Niveibacterium microcysteis: one gene and its partner. Each later gene encodes a partner of the first gene's protein in a complex. Links are inferred from orthologs where the notes say so. Each region holds a gene or a part of one and is shown in the gene's direction. Other genes may lie near its edges.

The links.
Region 2: the proteins of pmbA (region 1) and tldD are in contact, whole or in part, in a solved structure (PDB 5NJ9), measured with the Escherichia coli proteins. The link is inferred for Niveibacterium microcysteis from one-to-one orthologs.

Annotation. Positions count from the first base shown.
Region 1 is NZ_CP071060.1:1,436,568-1,439,882, reverse strand. The notes cover bases 62-3,060. They hold pmbA (metalloprotease PmbA), read left to right. Parts: upstream 62-888; coding sequence 889-2,232; downstream 2,233-3,060. Other genes in these bases: JY500_RS06675 (TRAP transporter substrate-binding protein), read left to right, coding at 2,414-3,060; yjgA (ribosome biogenesis factor YjgA), read right to left, coding at 244-819; mog (molybdopterin adenylyltransferase), read right to left, coding at 62-247. Also shown: more of mog, read right to left, coding at 1-61; more of JY500_RS06675, read left to right, coding at 3,061-3,315.
Region 2 is NZ_CP071060.1:3,363,664-3,366,928, reverse strand. Bases 201-3,149 are described here. They hold tldD (metalloprotease TldD), read left to right. Parts: upstream 201-923; coding sequence 924-2,375; downstream 2,376-3,149. Other genes in these bases: JY500_RS15235 (hypothetical protein), read left to right, coding at 2,386-3,149; JY500_RS15245 (carbon-nitrogen hydrolase family protein), read left to right, coding at 201-913. Outside these bases: JY500_RS15250 (YhdP family protein), read left to right, coding at 1-110; more of JY500_RS15245, read left to right, coding at 140-200; more of JY500_RS15235, read left to right, coding at 3,150-3,150. UniProt on the Escherichia coli protein: Metalloprotease involved in CcdA degradation. Suppresses the inhibitory activity of the carbon storage regulator (CsrA).

The DNA of each region.
Region 1 (3,315 bases):
CACGCGGCGCCGGGCCGGTGCCACCGGTCGTCAGGACCAGATGGCAGCCGGCAAGGTCGCACAGCTCGATCAGCGTGGCTTCGATGACAGCCTGCTCATCGGGAATCAGCCGCGTTTCCGCCTGCCACGGACTCCGCAGCGCGGCGCCGAACCATTCCGTCAGCGCTGGCAGGCCTTTGTCTTCATAGACCCCGGACGAGGCGCGATCGCTGATCGAAACCAGGCCGATGCGCAGCGTATCGCTCATGCCTCGTCGCCCTCGCCGCCCTCTTCGCCTGCGCTCTGCCCTTCGCCGTCGTCGGCGTACTCGAAGTCACGCAGGATGCGGAAGATCTCGCGATAAGCGCGCGGCGGCTTGGCCGCTTCACGTTCCTTGATGGCGTTGCGGCGCAGGTTACGCAGATGCTGCAGATCGGCGTCCGGGTAGGCCGCGGCGATATCGCCGAGCGTGCCTTCGTCTTCCAGCAAGCGTTCGCGCAGGCGTTCGAGCTTGTGCTGGCGGGCGATCTCGGCGCGCGACACGCCGGCGAAGGCGTCCAGCGCCTCGCGAATCGGCGCAGGGTCGACCTCACGCATCAGCTTGCCGATGTACTGCAACTGGCGCCGCTTGGCTTCGTGCTTGCCGACACGGGCGTATTCGAGGATCGCGTCGTGCAGGCGCTCGGGCAAAGGCACCTTGGCGAGGCGCGCGGGCGACAGCGCTACGAGCTCAGCCCCCATGTCCTGCAGCTTGTGCATGTCGCGCTTGCGTTGCGATTTGCTGGGGCCGTCGTACTCGTCCGAGTCGTCGTCATTCTGGTGTTGTGGATTGCGGTGCATGGAGTTTCCGAAGGCGATTTGGCCACATGAACGTAAAATTATAGCTTTCGACCCGACGGATGCCCCGGCATGGCCACTTCAAATGGATTCAGCTTCACCCAGGATGCACTGCGCGAGATTGCCGCCGATGTGCTGAAAAGCGCCAAGGGCCAAGGCGCATCGGCCTGCGACGTCGATGTTTCGGAGGGTTGGGGGCATTCGGTCAGCGTGCGCCAGGGGGAAGTCGACACGCTGGAGTACCACCGCGACAAGGGCATCTCGGTCACCGTGTACCTGGGGCAGCAGCGCGGCCACGCAAGCACAACCGACTTCGCACCGCAGGCGCTGCGCGATACGGTGGCCGCGGCGGTATCGATCGCCCGCTTCACCGCCAGCGACCCGGCGGCGGGTTTGCCCGACCCGGAGCAGCTGGCACGGGAGCCGCGCGAGCTGGATCTCTTCCACCCTTGGGCGACCGACGTGGACGCTTCGATCGAACTCGCCCGGCGCTGCGAGGCCTCGGGCTTTTCGGTCAGCGAACTCGTCACGAATTCCGAAGGGGCGAGCGTATCAACGCAGCAAACCCAGTTTGTATCGGCAAACAGCCTGGGCTTCTGCGAGGGCTATGCGACCACACGCCATGGTCTTGGCTGCTCGATGATCGCGGGCGAAGGCGATGGAATGCAGCGCGATGACTGGTACGTCACCCGGCGCAACGCGCTCGATCTGCCGGCCCCCGAAGCGATCGGCGACTATGTGGCGCGCCGCGCTCTGTCGCGCTTGAACGCCCGCAAGTTGAACACCTGCGAGGTGCCCGTGCTGTTCGAAGCCCCGCTGGCCGCCGGCCTGCTGGGGCATTTTGTCAGCGCAGCGAGCGGCGGCAGCCTCTACCGGCGCAGCTCATTCCTGCTCGACACCCTCGGCACCCAGGTGTTCTCGGATGCGGTAACGCTGCTCGAAGACCCGTTCATTCCCGGCGGCCTGGCCAGCAGCTGGTTTGACGACGAAGGCGTCGCGACCGCGCGCCGCGAAGTCGTCACGCGCGGCACGCTCAACGGCTGGTTCCTCGGCAGCTACTCGGCACGCAAGCTGGGCCTGAAGTCCACCGGTAACGCCGGCGGCTGCCACAACCTGATCCTGCAGCCCGGCAAGCTCGGCCTGACCGGCTTGCTCAAGAAAATGGGGCGTGGGTTGTTTGTCACTGAACTGCTGGGCCATGGCGTGAATACCGTAACCGGCGACTACTCGCGCGGGGCGGCCGGCTACTGGGTTGAGAACGGCGAGATTGCGTACCCGGTGCACGAGATCACGATTGCAGGCAACCTGCGCGACATGTTCCGCGACATCGTCGCCTGCGGTAACGACATGCTTGTGCGTGGCTCGAAACAATGCGGATCGGTGCTGATTGGCAACATGACGGTTGCCGGCGACTGAGCGAGCGCACTGGCAACCCCATGCCCCGCGAGGGGTTGCCGAATTTCTTACGAGAGCCTTACAGGACAAGGCTCTCGCGGCGCCGGCGCTGCGCCAAAACCACACTTCACCTTTGCGCGACAGCTCTCGTATAGTCGCGACGTTCCCACACGAACAACCCCATAACAGGAGAGGAGACAACGTGGAACGTCGCTCATTTTTGAAGAACGCTGGCGCTGGCCTTGCCGCAGGTGCCGCCGCCGTCGCCGGCCCGGCGATGGCCGCCGAGTTGCCCACCATCAAGTGGCGGCTGGCATCAAGCTTCCCCAAGAGCCTGGACACGATCTACGGTGCCGCCGAGACGATGGCCAAGCGCGTCGCGGAAGCCACCGGCGGTAAGTTCCAGATCCAGGTATTCGCGGCGGGCGAGCTGGTTCCCGGCCCCGGCGTGCTCGACGCGGTCAAGGATGGCACGGTGGAAATCGGCCATTCGGCGTCGTACTACTTCGTCGGCAAGGATCCGACCTTCGCCTTCGACACGGCCCTGCCATTCGGCCTCAACAGCCGCCAGCAGACGGCCTGGATGATGCAAGGCGGCGGCCTGCAGTTGCTGCGCGAGTTCTTCAAGGACTACAACATCTACAACATCCCATGCGGCAACACGGGGGTGCAGATGGGCGGCTGGTACCGCAAGGAAATCAAGACGGTCAAGGATTTCGAAGGCCTCAAGATGCGCATCGGTGGCTTCGCCGGCAAGGTAATCGCCAAGCTGGGCGCCGTACCGCAACAGATTCCGGGCGGCGACATCTACCCCGCCCTTGAAAAAGGCACCATCGACGCCGCCGAGTGGGTTGGCCCCTACGACGACGAGAAGCTCGGCTTCAACAAGGTCGCCAAGTTCTACTACTACCCCGGTTGGTGGGAAGGCGGCCCGCAGCTGTCGGTCTATGTGAACCAGAAGCAGTGGGAGTCGCTGCCGAAGGAATACAAGACGATTCTTGAAGACGCCTGCCTCTACGCACACGCGGACATGCAAGCCGAGTACGACGCGAAGAACCCGCTCGCGCTGAAGAAGCTCGTCGCGACCGGCACACAGTTGCGGCC
Region 2 (3,265 bases), 1.9 Mb from region 1 along the record:
AGAAGATCTTTACCTACGAGTACGCCGTGGACGGCAGCTGGGACGAACCGCGGGTGCGCAAGCTCTCGGGCGGCGCCGCACATTCGGACAACAACGGAGGTGAGCAGTGAGCAAGGCATACCGTGTGGCCGCGGTGCAAATGGTGTCGGGCCCCGACGTTGCGGCAAACCTGCAGGAGGCCGAGCGGCTGATTGCCGACGCTGCTGCGGGTGGGGCGCAGCTGGTGGTGTTGCCCGAGTACTTTGCGCTGATCTCGCCGGACGAAACGGCCAAGCTCGCGCTGCGCGAGCCCGATGGCGATGGCCCGTTGCAACGCTTTCTGGCCGAGACCGCCGTACGGCATCGGGTGTGGCTCGTCGGCGGCACGATCCCGCTCACCGCTGAAGCGGACGACAAGGTGCGTAACGCGATCCTGGTGTACGACGACACCGGACACCGCGTCGCGCGTTACGACAAGCTGCATCTGTTCGGCTTCCGCAAGGGTGCGGAAGCCTATGATGAGTCGCGCACGATTGAGGCTGGCGCCGAGGTCGTCACCTTCGATGCCCCGTTTGGCCGCGTCGGGCTCTCGGTCTGCTACGACCTGCGATTCCCTGAACTCTTCCGTGCAATGGGCGATCTGGCACTGATCGTGCTGCCCGCTGCATTCACCGAAACCACTGGCCGCGCGCACTGGGAAGTGTTGCTGCGCGCACGGGCCGTTGAAAACCTCTGCTACGTGCTGGCGAGCGCGCAAGGGGGTGAGCACCCTGGCGGCCGTCGCACCTGGGGCGACAGCATGCTGATCGACCCTTGGGGCACGGTGCTGGCGCACCTGCCACGCGGCGCCGGCGTGGTGCTGGGCGACATCGACACCGAACATCAGCGCACGCTGCGCGAGAGCCTGCCGGCCCTGCAGCACCGCCGACTTTGACTGGAACAACATGACGACTACGACAACCGAGCGCGCAATGGACACCGCCGAGCGCCTGCTGCTGGCACCGGGGCGCTTGAACCTGGCTTCGATCGAGCGATGCTTTGGCACGCTGATGGCACATCGCCTCGACTATGCCGACCTGTACTTCCAATACCAGCGCGCCGAGGGCTGGAGCCTGGAGGAGGGCATCGTCAAGTCCGGCTCCTTCAACATCGAGCAAGGGGTTGGCGTGCGTGCGGTGAGCGGCGAGAAGACCGCCTTCGCCTATTCGGACGACATCAGCGCCGCAGCACTGGAAGCGGCGGCGAAGACCACGCGCGCGATCGCTGCGGCGGGTGCAACCGCCGTGGTGCCGGTGCGCGCCGCAAAACAGCGGCCTGCGCTGTACCCGGCGCACGATCCGATCGGTTCGCTGCCGGATGCCGAGAAGGTGCGCCTGCTCGAACGCATCGAGCAGATCGCTCGTGGCCTCGACCCGCGCGTGACTCAGGTGATGGCCTCGCTCGCGGCAACCTGGGAAGTGGTCATGGTGGCGCGCGCTGATGGCCACATGGCGGCCGATGTGCGGCCGCTGTCCCGTCTGTCGGTGGTGGTGATCATGGAAGAGGGCGGGCGCCGTGAGCAGGGTTCGGCCGGCGGCGGCGGCCGTCACGATTACGCCGCCTTTACCGACGAAGTGCTGCGCGATTTCGCGCAGAAAGCGGTGCACCAAGCCAGTACCAACCTTGCCGCACGGCCCGCGCCGGCCGGCATGATGACGGTGGTGCTGGGCAACGGCTGGCCAGGCATCCTGCTGCACGAGGCGATCGGCCATGGCCTCGAGGGCGACTTCAACCGCAAGGGCAGCTCGGCCTTTGCTGGCCGCATTGGTGAACGCGTCGCCGCGAAGGGCGTCACCGTGGTGGATGACGGCACCCTGCCGGGCCGTCGCGGATCGCTGACGGTCGACGACGAAGGCAATCCCACGCAACGCACCGTACTGATCGAGGATGGCATCCTCACCGGCTACATGCAGGACATGACCAACGCGCGGCTGATGGGCGTGGCACCCACCGGCAATGGTCGCCGCGAATCGTTTTCGCACCTGCCGTTGCCGCGTATGACCAACACCATCATGCTGGCCGGCCAGCATGATCCGCAGGAGATCATCGCGTCGGTCGAGCGCGGCCTCTACGCGGTCAATTTCGGTGGCGGGCAGGTCGACATCACCTCAGGCAAGTTCGTCTTCTCTGCTGCCGAGGCGTGGATGATCGAGAACGGCAAACTGGCCTATCCGGTGAAAGGGGCGACGCTGATCGGCAACGGCCCTGACGCGCTGACACGGGTTTCAATGATCGGGAATGACCTTGCGCTGGATCCGGGCGTCGGCACCTGCGGCAAGGAAGGGCAGAGCGTCCCGGTCGGCGTCGGCCAGCCGACGATCCGGCTCGATGGCCTGACGGTTGGCGGTACCGCGTAAGGAGGCTTTGATGCGTAGACGTGAGCTTGTGCTGCTGGGCTTTGCCTCGCTGGTCTCGGGCCCGCTCGCCGCTGCGGTGAAGAAGGCCGCGCCGCAGGTGTCGCCACGCGTGTTGATCAACCAGGCGGGGCAACTCGCGATGCATGCCGAGCGGATCGGCAAGTACTGGATGCAGATGGGCGTGGGTATCGACGTTCAGCGCGCCGGCCTGCATCTGCAGGATTCGACCCGCGCGTTCGATCAGCTGTTCGCCGCCCTCGGACGCAGCGTGCATGGTGAGCAGATGCTGCTGATCGAACAGCGCTGGCGGGTGTACCGCATGGCCTGGGGAGCGAAACCCGCGCCGGAAGGCGTGCGCCGTGTTGCGTCGCTGGCGCAGGACCTGGGTGAGCAGGGCATGAAGCTCGTCAATCAACTTGCCAAGGCGCAGGCGGGTGACGAAGCGCGTCGCGTTGCGGATGCGAGCGAGGCACGCATGCTGACCCAGCGCATGGCCCGCATCGCGCTGATGCGCCAGTGGAGTCAGGCAGCGCCCGACGCGTCGCTGCAACTGGATCAGATGCGCAAGACGTTTTCCGCCCGCCTTGATTCGCTCAACGCGGACACTGGCTTGCCGGACACAGCGAAGGGCGATCTTCAACTCGCACGCCAGCAGTGGGCGTTCCTGGATCAGGCGCTTGCCACCAAGGAGGACCTGAAGGCGACCACGCAAGCTGCCAATCTCGCCGAACGCGAGCGCGAACTCCTCGACAGCTTTTGCGGTCACCTCGCCTGAGCCCGTTCCTGGCTGCCGTGCCACGCGCGCTGCGGTGGTGCGGCGCTCGTTATTCGAATTTCCTCTTTTGAAATACAGTTTTCGTGGTTTGTTGATCTAAAGCGTTCGCGGAAAA